2 regions of the Shewanella sp. WXL01 genome follow, and region 2 is predicted to be linked to the other one. Evidence: predicted binding sites of a transcription regulator. Region 2 holds the regulator's gene; the other holds the start of a gene.

What was found. Region 2 encodes ArgR, which controls arginine synthesis, uptake and breakdown. Its sites were predicted from a motif close to ANTGAATANNTATTCANT; they were not measured.
Region 1: a site for ArgR is predicted at 2,207-2,224, ahead of G3R49_RS03965 (YjiH family protein). Genes of this name have one in related genera too.

Annotation. Positions count from the first base shown of each region.
Region 1 covers NZ_JAAIKQ010000001.1:914,684-922,180, reverse strand. The annotation lists gene G3R49_RS03980 (peptidase U32 family protein) at 1-244, shown strand, start outside; gene G3R49_RS03975 (U32 family peptidase) at 256-1,158, shown strand; gene G3R49_RS03970 (hypothetical protein) at 1,190-1,882, opposite strand; gene G3R49_RS03965 (YjiH family protein) at 2,353-3,711, shown strand; gene G3R49_RS03960 (two-component regulator propeller domain-containing protein) at 3,869-7,497, shown strand, end outside.
Region 2 covers NZ_JAAIKQ010000004.1:197,885-205,381, reverse strand. The annotation lists gene G3R49_RS12385 (dicarboxylate/amino acid:cation symporter) at 1-1,068, opposite strand, end outside; gene argR (transcriptional regulator ArgR) at 1,358-1,828, shown strand; gene G3R49_RS12375 (AraC family transcriptional regulator) at 1,921-2,913, opposite strand; gene G3R49_RS12370 (SDR family oxidoreductase) at 2,943-3,740, opposite strand; gene G3R49_RS12365 (Dyp-type peroxidase) at 3,987-4,925, opposite strand; gene G3R49_RS12360 (ABC transporter ATP-binding protein) at 5,077-6,111, opposite strand; gene G3R49_RS12355 (iron ABC transporter permease) at 6,112-7,497, opposite strand, start outside.

The DNA.
Region 1 (7,497 bases), on a different contig from region 2:
CCTCAATACCCTAAGCCTGCTTCCTGAGCTTGCTCAGGCTGGCATACGTTCTCTCAAAATTGAGGGACGCCAACGCAGCCCAGCCTATGTTGCCCAAGTAGCTAAAGTATGGCGTGAAGCCATTGACAGCTACCTGCGCTCACCCGAGCAGTTTGTATCACAAGCAAGCTGGGATCAGGCACTTGCCAAGGTATCTGAAGGTCAAATCACCACACTTGGGGCCTATGCCCGCCAATGGCAGTAGCGAGTAACACAATGAAAATATCTCTAGCCCCAATTCATTACTGCTGGTCAAAAGCAGATACTGAACACTTTTACAATCAGGTAGCTCAAAGCAAGGTAGACACGGTTTATCTAGGTGAAACCGTCTGCAGCAGGCGCCGCGAGCTAAAGTTTAAAGACTATCTTGCCATTGTCCATCAACTTAGCGATGCAGGTAAAAATGTTGTTCTGTCTACCATGGCGCTCATTGAAGCCCAGTCAGAGCTTACTGAGCTTAAGCGTTACGTCGACAATGGCCAATGGCAAATTGAAGCCAATGATATGGCAGGGGTTCAACTAGCTAGTCAGGCAAAGCTTGGCTTTGTTTGCGGCCCGACAATCAACAACTACAACCGCGCCTCACTTGAGCTATTACATAAACAGGGTATGACTCGTTTTGTCATGCCTTATGAACTGTCTAAAGCCTGGCTCGATAACGTGATGACGCCCAAGCCTGCATTTGAAGTAGAAGTATTCGGTTTTGGTCATATCCCATTAGCGCACTCAGCAAGATGCTTTACCGCTAAGCACTTCAATCTAAATAAAGACAACTGCCAAACCATCTGTCAGCAGCACCCAAAAGGGCTGTTGGTTCAGACTCAGGAAAATCAACCACTACTAAGGCTCAATGGCATTCAAACTCAATCAGCCAGGTGCATCAACTTGTTATCTGAATTGGATGATATGAAGCAAATGGGTATCGACTATTGGCGTTTATCAGCAAGAAGCATTGATGATCTTGTCATTGCTGAACAGGCATTTGAGCAGCTTGCAGCACCGGCGCTCTCAAGAGCTGACGAGCTTCAATCCCATGAGTTGGGCATAAATCAAAACACTCAATTAGATTGCAATGGTTATTGGTTTGGGCAAGCTGGTATGACTTCGCAAACAAGCTAGGGATATTTCAACATAACTGTGTGCGCAGCGATTAGCGATAACTGCTGCGCACAGCATTTAGTTTAATAATTGCTGTAGTAACTACACACGCCAAACTACTCCAGTAAGTCATGGCTTGCCACCAAATCTCAGGTTTTGGTGAGATAGACGTGATTTGGTCGACAACGATAAGGTAATTAAGCAGTGGTTTTGACTGCGACATTTCAATGTATTGTGGGATAACCAATAAAGCGACATGGGCAACAACCACCCAAAACGCAATAACTCTAGCTAACCACATCAGCTTCGGCGATAAGTATTTGCTAACACTCAATAAACTCACCGCTAATAAAACGCCTGAACAAAGATAAGCAAATACCGCATTCATATGCAGGTGGTGCACATTCATAGGGAACAAACCCGTAGCGGCTAACGTGATAAACTGCAAAGCTAAAGCAAACCAAAAGACGCCGTGAGCGACGCCTTTTGATAATTGCAATGCCAGTAAACAGCTTAGAGCAACACTTAAACTACCAAAAAATAATCCACCATTTAAAAAAACCGCTGCAGGCGATTTTGAGTAGGTACCTAGCTCGCTTAAACTGGTGCGCGCCATAAACTCAGGGATATGCAACAGACTGTCGACCTCAATCAAAATGGCAATAGCCCATCCTAGTGCAATCCCAAATATCCCTAGGGCACCGAAGCGAAATGCTAGATTTGAAATTCTTTTTTGTTGTGTCATCAGTATGCTTTTATTTTTTATCAACTCTAGCTTAACTCAAGTTGAACAAAAAAAAATGGGGCTGCCTCTTGCTTTCACGTAAAGTTAATCAGTTTTTCGTTCAGTAATTATACTACTGGCTATACTCGTTATTAATTTCATTCTAAGTTCCATGATGTGGCAGCTGGAACTGACATGCTCAAAACAAAAAATAACGCCCCACCAAGTAACATACATTTCACACCAAACAAGACACCCACAAACCAGTGGTAAACATTTATTTAACACATTGATTGTTATATATTTTAATATGTGAACCAGACAGCAAAATAACTAATCACTTTAAGCAAATAAATATTCAAACCACTAATCATTTTACTTCAAACTATATTGAGAGTAATCTTGCGCCCTTATGGGAAGGAACTCCTACCTAACTGCGACGGCAAGCTAAACGCAACCTCAGTTGCACTTAAGAACAAAGGCCAAATAAAGTGACCACACAAAAACAACAACACAGTTTAAAAACCATACTGACCTTTTTGATCCCATCAATCATAGGTCTGTTATTATTTATGACACCGATTAGTCATAACGATGCAATCACGATTCCAATTGCAGTATTGTCAAAAGGTGTGCAAGCCTACTTTGGCGATATCATTCCAGCCATTGCAACTGGCATTGTCGTGTTAATGGCTTTAGTCACTATAGTTGTGAAAGTCAGCCAACCGAAACAAGTCACTCAAAGCCACTTTCTCAATACCTTACTTAACGTATCGCCATTTTGGAGCGTAGTACGTGTTTTCGGTGCTATTTTCATTGTGATGGCACAATTTCAGATTGGCCCTGAACCAATCATTTCGGGGGCAACAGGTGGATTTGTACTAAACGACTTGATCCCAACACTCTTCTCAGTATTTATCTTTGCAGGTATGTTACTCCCACTACTGCTCAACTTTGGCTTGCTAGAGTTTTTTGGCACTTTGCTAACCAAAATCATGCGCCCGGTATTTAATCTTCCGGGTCGTAGTGCAGTTAACTGTATGGCTTCATGGTTAGGCGATGGCAGTGTTGGTATTTTGATGACCAATAAGCAATACGAAACAAACTTCTACACTCAAAGAGAAGCCGCTGTAATCGGTACCTCTTTCTCGGCGGTATCCATTACCTTTAGTCTGGTAGTAATTTCACAAGTTAAGCTTGAGCACTTATTCGTACCTTTTTACATCACTGTCTGTTTAGCCGGTATTATTGCTGCGATCATAGTACCTAAGCTGCCACCTCTGTCTTGGAAGAAAGATGAATACATCGATGGTAGTGAAGCCAAACAAGATAGCGAGAGCATTCCTACCGAACATGGAATTTTTAGTTGGGGCTTTGGTCTAGCGCTAAAACGCGCAGAGAAAGCGGGCGGCGTGAAACAACTTTTATCTGAAGGTTCGAAGAATGCCATTGATATGGTCTTTGGCGTTATCCCTGTTGTCATGGCGATTGGTACAGTTGCATTGATTCTAGCTGAACATACGCCAATCTTTACCTACCTAGGCATGCCATTTATTCCACTGCTAGAGCTATTGCAAATCCCTGAAGCAAGTGCTGCCTCGCAAACGATTGTGGTGGGTTTTGCGGATATGTTCATTCCATCAATTCTTGCAAGCTCAATTGAGTCAGATCTCACTCGCTTTGTGATTGCTGCGCTATCAGTCACTCAGCTGATTTATATGAGTGAAGTGGGTGCGCTACTGATTGGTAGTAAGATCCCGGTTAACTTCTTCGAGTTATTTATGGTATTTATCCTACGTACTCTGGTCACCCTACCTGTGATTGCCCTAATGGGTCACCTATTGGTATAAAACCTGACCTATCAAGCGGCTTTGCGCAGAGCCTAAAACCTTAAAAGGAGCACTTCGGTGCTCCTTTTGTATTTCATTGATTTTCTCGCAATTATTCAAATTCCACCTACACTTATTTCAGTATCGTTAATACCTTTTACTGAAATAGGAATTGTGCTTGAAAGCGCTTGTAAACTCCCTCAGCCAACTTTGTTTAACCTTGATGGCCACTCTTGCTTTGAGTGGTCAAGTTGCCGCATCTATACAGTTTGAAACCCTAGCAGCTGAGCATGGTTTATCGATGAATACAGTCAACGATCTAGTTACAGATCAAAGTGGCTATTTGTGGGTCGCGACGCAAGCAGGGCTAAATCGTTACAATGGCGCTGAAATCAAAGTCTATTTAAAAAATGGCAACTCAGGCCCATCAGCCAACCACATAAGCCACCTTTACTACAGTAAGAGCGGACAACTCTGGCTGAGTACCTTAAGCGATGGTATTAATCGCTATGACCACAAAAACGATGCCTTTGAGCATTTTAAAGATGTCACTGATCTGCCACAAACTGGTATACAAGCTATTAGCGAAGACAATGAAGGAAACATCTGGTTCGGTAGTGACCAAGGGATTTTTATCTTTGACCCTAAATCTCTCAATGTCACTGGCCAATATAAACTTAATCAAGCCAATTTAAGTGGTGAGAATATCTCCCACATCTACTTTGACGATTTAAAACGGGTGTGGGTAGCGCACGAAAATGGGCTGCAGCTATTTGATAGTCATGCCAAGCGATTTCATGGTTTTCAACACCCTGCCTTAAATCAACCGATTCACGCTATAACTCAGGGAGAAGACCACAGGTTATGGGTCGCCAATGAGCAAGATGCGCTAATTTGTGTATCACTACTTGCAGATCAATACAGCAACCCATTAGTTGAGCTTAAACAAGATATGTTACCAGCAAGCCTAACGGGCTTTGCAATAAGTGATCTACAGCAAGACAGACAAAATAATTTATGGATTGCATTTGCAAATGCAGGCCTAGGATGGCTTAGTCAGGACAGAAGTGAATTTAAGCACCTCAAATACGAGCCGGGCAATATCACTAGCCTGCGCAGCACGGCAATGACCAAACTCTGGCTTGACGAAGAAAACCAATTGTGGATAGGCAGCAAAGGCGATGGTTTAAGCAAGACCTACCTCAATGGCTTGGTTTTTAACACTATCAATCAATACAGCTTTGACAACCATAACCTGCTTGATACCGACATACGTAGCATCTATCGAGACAGCAGTAATCAGCTATGGATAGGCACTGCTCAAGGTTTGTATTTAGCAGATGAGTCTGCAGACAAACAAATCATTGGGTTTAGCCGCTTTGAACATCCTGATTTTAACCCTTACAGCTTTATTAGCTTCATTAAACAAGACGCCGAAGGGACGTATTGGATAGGTACCCGAGGTGAAGGCCTATACCTGTATGACAGTCACAATGCCAATATCAAGCAGTATCGCCACAACGCCAGCGACCCAAAAACCATAGCTAGTGACTACCTCTACAGCCTGTATTTTGATAATCAGCAACAAGCCTGGGTGACGACTAAAGATGGCGGTTTAAGCCTATTCTTGGGGCAAGAAAATGGATTTCGAACCTGGGCTGCAAGTAGCGATGATAGTTATGGATTGCCAATCAACGAAGTGACAAACGTTCTTCAGGACGATGCAAACAACTACTGGATTTTAACCTATGGCGGCGGCCTTATTCAGATGACGCCCCAAGGTAAAATGACCGAATATTCGCCGCAAACACTGCCACAGTTCCCCAGCAAGCACCTATTTAAAGCTTATATCATTGACGAAAAGCTATGGATTTCCTCCAGCGATGGCGTTTTTGCTTTCGACCCGAATAGCAAACAGGTACAACTATTAAATAAAGACTCAGGCTTAATCGACAATGTTGCCTACCTCATGTTGAAAGACAATATTGATCAGCTTTGGATTGGCACCTCGAACGGTTTATCTGTCTATAATCCCAAAGAAAATTCCTACAAAAACTATACCGATATCGACGGACTGCAGGCGAACGAATTTAACTTTGGCGCAGGTTTTGTTGATAGTGATAATCGCGTTTATTTAGGTGGCATTAACGGATTCAACCATATACTAGTATCTGCATTACCGCCTGTTCGCGCACCAAAAACACCGGTTATTGACGAGTTTCTATTGCTCAGCAAAGTACAGCAATTAGGCCCGAATAATCGCTTCTCACAAGCAGGCTATATTGGTTATGCAAAAATGCTTAACCTCAGTCATAAAGATGCCCTGTTTGCATTTAAATTCCATAGTGTGCACCTGCATCACGCGAGTCAAATCAGCTATGAGTATCGAATGCAAGGTCTACATAACCAATGGTTTAGTGACCAAAAAAGTTACAGGGCACATTTTACCGGGCTCGCGCCAGGGCAGTATCAATTTCAAGTTAGAGCTCGTAACATCAACCAACAATATAGCCCTACCAGAACCTTAGATATTTATATCGCTCCTGCACCATGGCAAACCTGGTGGGCTTATCTACTCTATCTTTTAGCTGCAACAGTAATTGTGTGGTTACTCGTTTCAATGCAGCTAAAGAAGTTTCGAACCAAGGTTGAAATGATGGAAAAAGTCGCTAAAAGTGAACAGCGACTGCAACTTTCATTATGGGGCAGCGGAGATGAGTTTTGGGACTGGGATTTAGCCGCAAAGAAAGCAATACGTTCCAATGTATTCTTAACCTACCCCGAGGTTGAAAAAAATTTAGCGCACACTCTAAACACTGTCGTGCACCCAGATGATTTACTTGAGGTTCAATCCGATATTGAAAAGTGCCTTAAGCTTGGCAAACAAGATTTTGAGTTGACCTATCGTGGTTTAGGACTTGATGGTTCTTGGATTTGGGTACTTAACCGCGGCAAAGTTGTTGAGCGAGATGAACAAGGCAGACCCAAGCGCATAACAGGCACAATCAAGAACATTCAAACCTTGAAAGAAACCGAGGCACAGCTAAAAGCGCTCAACATTGAGCTAGAGGATAGAGTTAAAGCACGAACAGAAGAGCTTCAGCTCACGCGTGACGAACTCATCGACAAAGAAAAAATGGCAACGCTTGGCGGCCTAGTGGCCAGTATTACTCATGAAATAAATACACCTATTGGGATCAGCGTGACCGCGATATCGCACCTTGCAGATAGCGTTGACGAGTTTAACCGCAAATATGATGCTGGAGAGGTATCCCATGAAGACTTCCAAGCTTATCAAGACGAAGTGGCAGACTGTACTAAGCTGGTGCTGTCCAACCTTAACCGCGCATCAACATTAATCCAAAGCTTTAAGAAGGTATCGGTAGATCAATCCCATGAAGACTTGCGCGACTTCAACCTTAAACATTATCTCGATGAAATTTTTGTTTCACTTAAACCATTACTGTCACGTACGCCACACAATTATCATTACGAGTGCCCTGACGATATTATGCTACATAGTCACCCTGGCGCCTTCTATCAAATCATCAGTAATTTAATAAATAACTCTATTATCCATGGTTTTAAGCAGGGCGAATCAGGTAATTTGTCACTAACGTTTGTGGAGCACCAAGATGGACTCACAATGACCTACCAAGATGATGGCCATGGCATGACGGAATCAGTAAAGCAGCAAATATTCACCCCTTTCTTTACCACCAAGCGAGGTAAAGGCGGTAGCGGCCTTGGGATGAACATTTTATTTAATTTGGTTAATCAGGTGCTAAAAGGCAAAGTTGACCTTAT
Region 2 (7,497 bases):
ACCTGCGCCAGGCACACCTGCTGTGCCAATTGAAGCCAAAGTCCCAGTTAGAATAATGGTGACATAATCAACCCAGGTTAGATCAATACCAAAAGCCTGAGCGACAAACAAAGCGGTCACGCCCTGGTACAGAGCTGTGCCATCCATATTGATGGTTGTTCCTAGCGGCAATACGAAACTAGAGATCTTCTTATTTACGCCAAGCTCATTAGCACACTTCATACTAGCTGGCAGCGAGCCTGCCGAGCTTGAGGTGGTGTAAGCCACAACAATGGCATTGCTAATGCCTTTGAAAAAGTGCACTGGGTTGAGCTTACCCAGTAAGACTAATGCAGCGCTGTAAAAACCTACGATATGTAAAACACAGCCAATGTAAACTGCAGCGATAACTTTAATCAGTGGAAGTAACATGTCTAGACCATACTCTCCAGCAACCCAAGCCATTAAACCAAACACACCATATGGCGCTAGCTTCATCACCATGTCAGTTAGCTTGAACATAGCTTCAGCTAGACTTTCGAATACTTTAATCGCTGGCTGACCACGCTCGCCAATCAGCACTAACGCAATACCTAACGCAACCGCAAATACAATCACCTGCAGAATTTGACCACTAGCCAGTGCAGCAACAGGGTTAGTCGGCACTATGTTAATCAAGGTTTCCATCAACGACGGCGCTTGCTTTACGGTTTCATCAACGCCCGATTGCACTAAATCTAGCCCAGCTCCTGGCTGCAAAATATGCCCCACAAGTAAGCCAATTGTCATTGCGAACGCGGTCGTGCCAAGGTAGAACACGAAAGATTTGAAACCAATCCGTCCCATTTTGGCGGTGTCTTGCATGGAGGTCACACCTACAATTAACGAGCAGAACACCAGCGGCACAATAAGCATCTTAATAGTGTTAACAAAGATAGTTCCTATCGGCTTTAGGTAAGTTGCACTTTCTCCAAGCCCGACACCAACAGCAATACCTAGCGTCATACCAATAAGAATTTGCATCCAAAGCGGAACAGCCATCCATCGAGACCAAGCTCGCGAAAACACTGAAGGGGTTTGCGTTGACATATGTCTTTACCTTGATTTGTTAACTTGCAAAAAATGACGGGGGCAAGTCTAGCAAGACATACAAAGGCAAAAGATGATCTACGTCATGTGACGCAGGCTGACTGAGAATTAGTCCACTTTGTAACGCATTTTTGCGACAAAGGTGTACTGCACACGCAAACGCTTGTCACACTTTAGTTAAATCAGTGAATTTTTATTCACCAACAAAGGGGTATTCTTGACTTTGATGCAATTTCTATTCAAAATACAGCGGTTTTTTGAATAACAATCATAAGAAGAAACTAACATTATGCCAGCAACCAAAAATCAGGATGAATTGGTCAGGACCTTTAAAGCGATCCTTAAAGAAGAACGCTTTGGTAGCCAGAGTGAAATTGTTAACGCACTTCAGGCGGAAGGATTCAGCAACATAAACCAATCTAAAGTATCGCGCATGCTAAGTAAGTTTGGCGCTGTACGCACACGTAACGCTAAGCAAGAAATGGTTTACTGCTTACCAGCAGAATTAGGCGTGCCAACGGCCGGTAGCCCGCTTAAAAACCTAGTGCTCGATGTTGACCACAACCAGGCGATGATTGTAGTACGCACCAGCCCAGGTGCAGCGCAGTTAATCGCACGCCTATTAGACTCCATCGGTAAGCCAGAAGGTATTTTGGGGACGATTGCTGGTGACGACACCATCTTCATCTCACCATCAAATATCACCACCATTGATGACACGCTAGAGACGGTTAAATCACTGTTTAACTACAGCGAGTAAGTCTGAACACAATTGAGAAAGCCACCCTACTCTAGTCTAAGTGAGTCTAGCCAAGGTGGCTTTTTAGTTTCTAACGCAGGAAAGAGTATCAACTAATGCCGAGTTCTCGCTGGCGATACTCCACTCCAACCACTGTATGCCCGAATAAATGAGTTCGACTCTTTAAACCCGAGTAAGAACGAAATTTCGATTAACGGCAGGTCTGTTTGCTCCAAATAATAATCGGCTAAGTGTTGGCGTACCTGTTTAAGCACCAACTGATAACTTGAATCCTGCTCGGTTAGTTTTCGCTGCAAAGTGCGCTTGCTCATTGCCAGCTCTGCTGCAACATCATCAATGGCAGATTTCCCTTGAGGCAACAAATCAAGCAAGCAACTAAATACCAGACTAGAAGTTGAGTCCTTTGCGCCGATAGCCTCTAACTGTTCAACTAGCCCTTGCTCGTACATGTGCAACATGGTTTCGTTACTGGTTAAAAACGGCGCCTTAGCATCGCTGGCGCTGAACTTAATCGCGGTTTGCACACCTTGGCGAATACTGCAGCCAAAATAATCTTCGTAAGCCTGCATATCATCCAATTGCTCAGGCACGACTATATCAATTGGTTTAATGTGCTGGCGCGTCGCTAGCCTGGTAAGCTGAGTAAAAAACACCAGCTCAACTAAACTCAGTACCTTAGGCAGCTTACCACTATGGCCATAACAGCGTGTTGATAGCTCTGTATATTGCACTGTTTGCTCTATGTCCAAAATCATCGGCCCTATTAGCGGTTTAAATTGCTTTAGTCGGCTGGCTGCGGCATTGAGATTAGGGCTGCAAATCGCAGCAAAAATTGGTGCATCAAACTGCTCAAAACTCATAACCTCGGCAAACTTGAGTGCAATATCGATATTAGCGACCTCTGCAGCAGCCTCGATCCCAATCCATAATTGAAAGTACTGCTCAGGCGTTAGCTGCACCTTTGACCTTTTAAACAAACCAGCAGGGAGTTGACTGAATGCAAGAATTTGCTCAAGCTCAAGCCCTAAATCGTTAAATAGCACCAACCAATTGCTCGGTATATTAAATTTACTGGCTGTTTTCATTGCAGTTGGCTCCACGGTTAGCTGATATATTAACTCGACTTTTCCATTGCCTGACGCGAAAACTTAAGTACCAGCTTGCGAGGCAGAAGTGGTGTAATCCAGTTAAGCATAAACTTAAGAGATGACTCATTAAAGGCAACTAACTCACCTTGTTGCATGGCTTGATAGCCACATTCAGCCACCGAACGCGGAGTTTTGGCTTTATCAAAAATCTCTACCCCTTCAAGATCGCCAGCTTTAACAAAGCCAGTGGCAACGGCGCCTGGGCACAGTGCTGTAACCGTAATATTGTTTGCTTTAACCTCTTCCGCCAATGCTTGTGAGAAGGAGGTTACATAAGCTTTCGTCGCGTAATACACCGCCTGAAGCGGACCAGGAATAAACGATGCGGTTGAAGACACATTTAAAATTTTACCGTAATTTCGCTCAACCATTCCTTGTAAGTAAAGGTGTGTCAGATTGGTCAATGTGATCATATTTACCTGCATCATAGCTTGCTCTGCACTTAACTCTCGCTGATGAAACAAACCGTGGCCGCCAAAACCAGCATTATTAATAAGCGCATCTACTTGCAAACCTTTTGCCTGTGTTTGCTCAAATAACGCGTTTGCCGAGTCAGGTTCTGATAAGTCGCATGCAATAACCTCAACCTTTACCTGATAGCGCTTCTCTAGCTCGGTTTTAAGTTCAGTTAGCTTGCCTTCGGAGCGGGCCACCAAAATAAGGTCACCTCCCTTTTCAGCATGAATTGTTGCTAACTCGAGACCTATACCGCTTGATGCACCTGTCACCAACGCTGTACCTGCTTTCGATTTTGCTTGTGTCATTTGTTTGCTCTCCATTGTCGTCACCAAGTTGGCATTTGCGCCAATCGATGAGCAAATTTTATGCTATTCATTCACGCCATTTCATATCCAATCACGCCACAGTGCATTCCAATCACGCCAAACTGGTATCTTCAGGCCAAATTACAACTCATGTATCAAGATTTCGCGGCTTCAAGGCAACAAAAAAGCAATGCCTAGGCATTGCTTTATATCTACTTTAAGCGCGGTTAAATAGGGCTTTACACTTTAACCCTGCTCAAACTGCAGTAAAAAATCTAATGATGGCGCGAAAAACGACGAGCCAGTAAGCGCTTTAGTAAAGTTCATTAGGTGGTCAAAGTTACCATGCTCGTCACCGTGCACCATGCTCTTAAGCATCTCTTCAAAATGACTTGGTGTGCGGCAAACTGAGATAAACATCAGTCCTTGTTCTTTTACCGAGCCATAAGGCATGCTTTGACGCAAAATCTCTAACGACTTACCTTCAGCCGACTTCAAGTTCACACGCTTAATGTGACTGGTCAGTGGCTTGTCTTCGCTTGCGTATTCAATATTGTCTTCCTTCGTTCGGCCAACAATGTCTTCTTGCTTGCGAACTGGCAGGCGATTCCACTTACTTAGATTGTGGGCAAACTTTTGTACGTGCACATAGGTGCCTTGTTTGAATGCTTCGTCTTCATCGCCAACTAACGCTACTTCTTGACGGCCGCGACCCTTAGGGTTTTCAGTGCCATCAACAAAGCCTGTCAGGTCGCGGCTGTCCATAAATCTAAAGCCGCGCTCTTCATCAACTAGCTCAACGCTATCTTCTAGCATTTGGTTAATTTCATTGGCAACCAAGTGCAAGATGTCAAAACGGTCACAACGCAGGTGAACAAATAAATCAAACTCAATCGCTGGGGCATCGCGATTATCTTTTTGCATCGATGGAAACGGCTTTAATAATGCAGGGCGACCTTGCGGATAAAAGCTGTCCCAGAAGTTTGCACCAATCGCCACAAAGCCGTTAAAGGCGCTGTCTGAAAATTGATCCGTCAACTCATAAATATATTGAGCTACGCTAGCCAACGATGCACGCAGTTGAGCTTCGGCTCCCTCATTGACGTTAAACATTAAATACACACTGTGCAGGTTACCCTCAGCGCATATTCCAAGTTGTTCACGAGGCATAGTTTGATTATCCATTTTGAGATCTACCACCTTATCTATGTCGGCCTAAGTAACTAAAACTGCAATAATAAAAAATAGGGCTTAACCCAACATGAGAATCTAACTTACCGCTTTTGCTAATACATAGCTATATCTCACACTTTTAACATTAGGACAAACGTCGACTCTAAAATATCACCATGGGCTCAACTTTAGCAGTCAATTGCACTTTTTGTTGCGGTTTTAGGTTCAATTCTGAGCTGCGAACTTCGAATACTTGATCTTCAACTTCAACCCAATATTGGCAAGCCGTGCCAATATAGCGTCTGTCTCGCACCACACCATTACCTTGTTCACTGGCTTCAATTTGTAATTGTTCGGGGCGCAGCAATAATTGCCCTTTACCAAAGCCTAGCTGATTAATATCAATAACTTGGTCTGTGATCATTTCACCTAGCACACTGGATAAACGCTGACCGTTAACTTGCTGAACATTAAGGTAATTACTTGCGCCTAAGAACTCTGCCACATAGCGGCTATTTGGTTGGTGATACAAGTCTTCTGCTAGACCAAACTGGGCGATAGCGCCGTGTTCAAATAGCGCTAGCTTGTCTGCAAATACGAAGGCCTCATCTTTACTGTGGGTGACAAACACAGCACTTACGTTACGCTGCTTAAGGATTTGGCGGATCTCTAACATCATTTCACTGCGCACTTGACTATCGATGTTTGAAAACGGTTCATCTAACAACAACACATCTGGCTCATAAGCTAATGCGCGGGCTATCGATACCCTTTGCTGCTGGCCACCAGAAAGCTCGTGAGGATAACGCTCACCAAGGTCAGTTAACTTCACTAACTCAAGCATTTCATGCAAGCGCTGCTGACGCTGCGCTTTAGACAAGCCATTTACGCCAAAAAGAATATTGTCAGCTACTGTCATGTGTGGGAACAACGCATAGTCCTGAAAAATCATCCCTATGCCACGTTGCTCACTCGGTACAAATATGCCCTCATCGCTTAAGGTAGTGCCATTGATAGCAATGCGCCCTTGGGTAATGGGTTGCAAGCCTGCAATTGCTCTTAGTAGTGTGGTTTTACCACAACCACTTGGCCCAAGTAGTGCGACTATCTCGCCTTTCTTTAGGGTTAGATTGAGCTTTTTTAAGATCAGCTCGCCGTCGTAAGCACTTGAGACATTTTCAATGGTTAACGTAGACATTTAGCTCTTTTGCTCCAGGGAACGATTCAAATAGATAAGCGGAATTAAACCAACCAGCACAATCACAATGGCAGATAGCGCGCCTAGCTCCAGCTGCTCATCAGATACATACTGGAAAACATAGGTAGCTAAGTTTTCAAAGCCGATAGGCCTTAGCAATAGCGCTGCGGGCAACTCCTTCATGCTTTCAATAAACACTAACAGCGCGCCAGCAAAGATACCCTTTTTCAGTAGTGGTAGGTGTACTCGCCACAACAACTGCTTAGGATTTTGTCCCATAGTAATACTGGCCATATCTAATGATGGCGAAATGCGCTTATAACTGTTCTCAATGCTGCCAATGGTTATCGCCATAAAGCGCACACAAAAAGCAAATACCAGGGCGAACACACTGCCGGTAAACAACAAACCAGGGCCTTGTGCGCCAAAGTACTGATATAAATCATTGATTGAAAAGTCGAGTAAAGTAAGCGGTGATAACACGCCAATGGCTAATACAGTGCCGGGAATTGCATAACCTGTGCTACTTAAGCGCGAGGGCAGCGAGTCCATCGAGCGCGGGCTAATACGGCGAATAAACATCAATAGCAACGACAATGCTACACAGATAAAGCTCACAAGCGCAGCGATGTAAAGACTGTTCAAGCTGTACTCGAAAAACTCTGCGCTCCAACTTTGTTCAAAGTAGTCAAACGCGTACTGGCACAAAATGGCGAACGGCCAGATAAAGGCAAACCATAGTAGTAGCGAACAGTACCCGGTCGCTGCAAACTTCTTCCAGCCTGTTAGCAAGTATCTGTCTGCTTCATTAAAGTCTGACTGGCGCTGAAACAGTTTTTGTTTGCGCCTTGCAAAACGCTCAACCCCAACCATCACAAAAATAACCAACAGCATAATTGTCGACAGCTTTGCCGCTGCCGCCAAGCTGCCGTAGCCCAGCCAGGTATCGTAAACAGCCGTGGTTAAGGTCGGCACAGCAAAGTAGCTCACGGTCGCAAAGTCAGCTGCGGTTTCCATGGCGACTAGCGCAACACCGACAGCCAAGGCTGGTCTTGCCATAGGTAAGGCCAAGCGCCAAAAGCTCTTCCATGGGCTGCACCCCATAATACGTGACGCATGCAATAAGCTAGACGACTGCTCCATAAATGCAGTGCGAGCCAATAAGTAAACATAGGGAAACAGCACAAGCGACAACATAATGGCTGCGCCGCCTAAGCTGCGCACTTCTGGAAAGTAATAATCTTGAGGTGTTTGCCATTCAAACACACTACGCAGCGTGCGCTGCACCACGCCAGCATAATCAAACAAGTCAGTATAAACGTAAGCAACGATATAAGCGGGCATCGCCAGTGGCAGTAGCAGCAACCACTGAAATTGTTTTCGTCC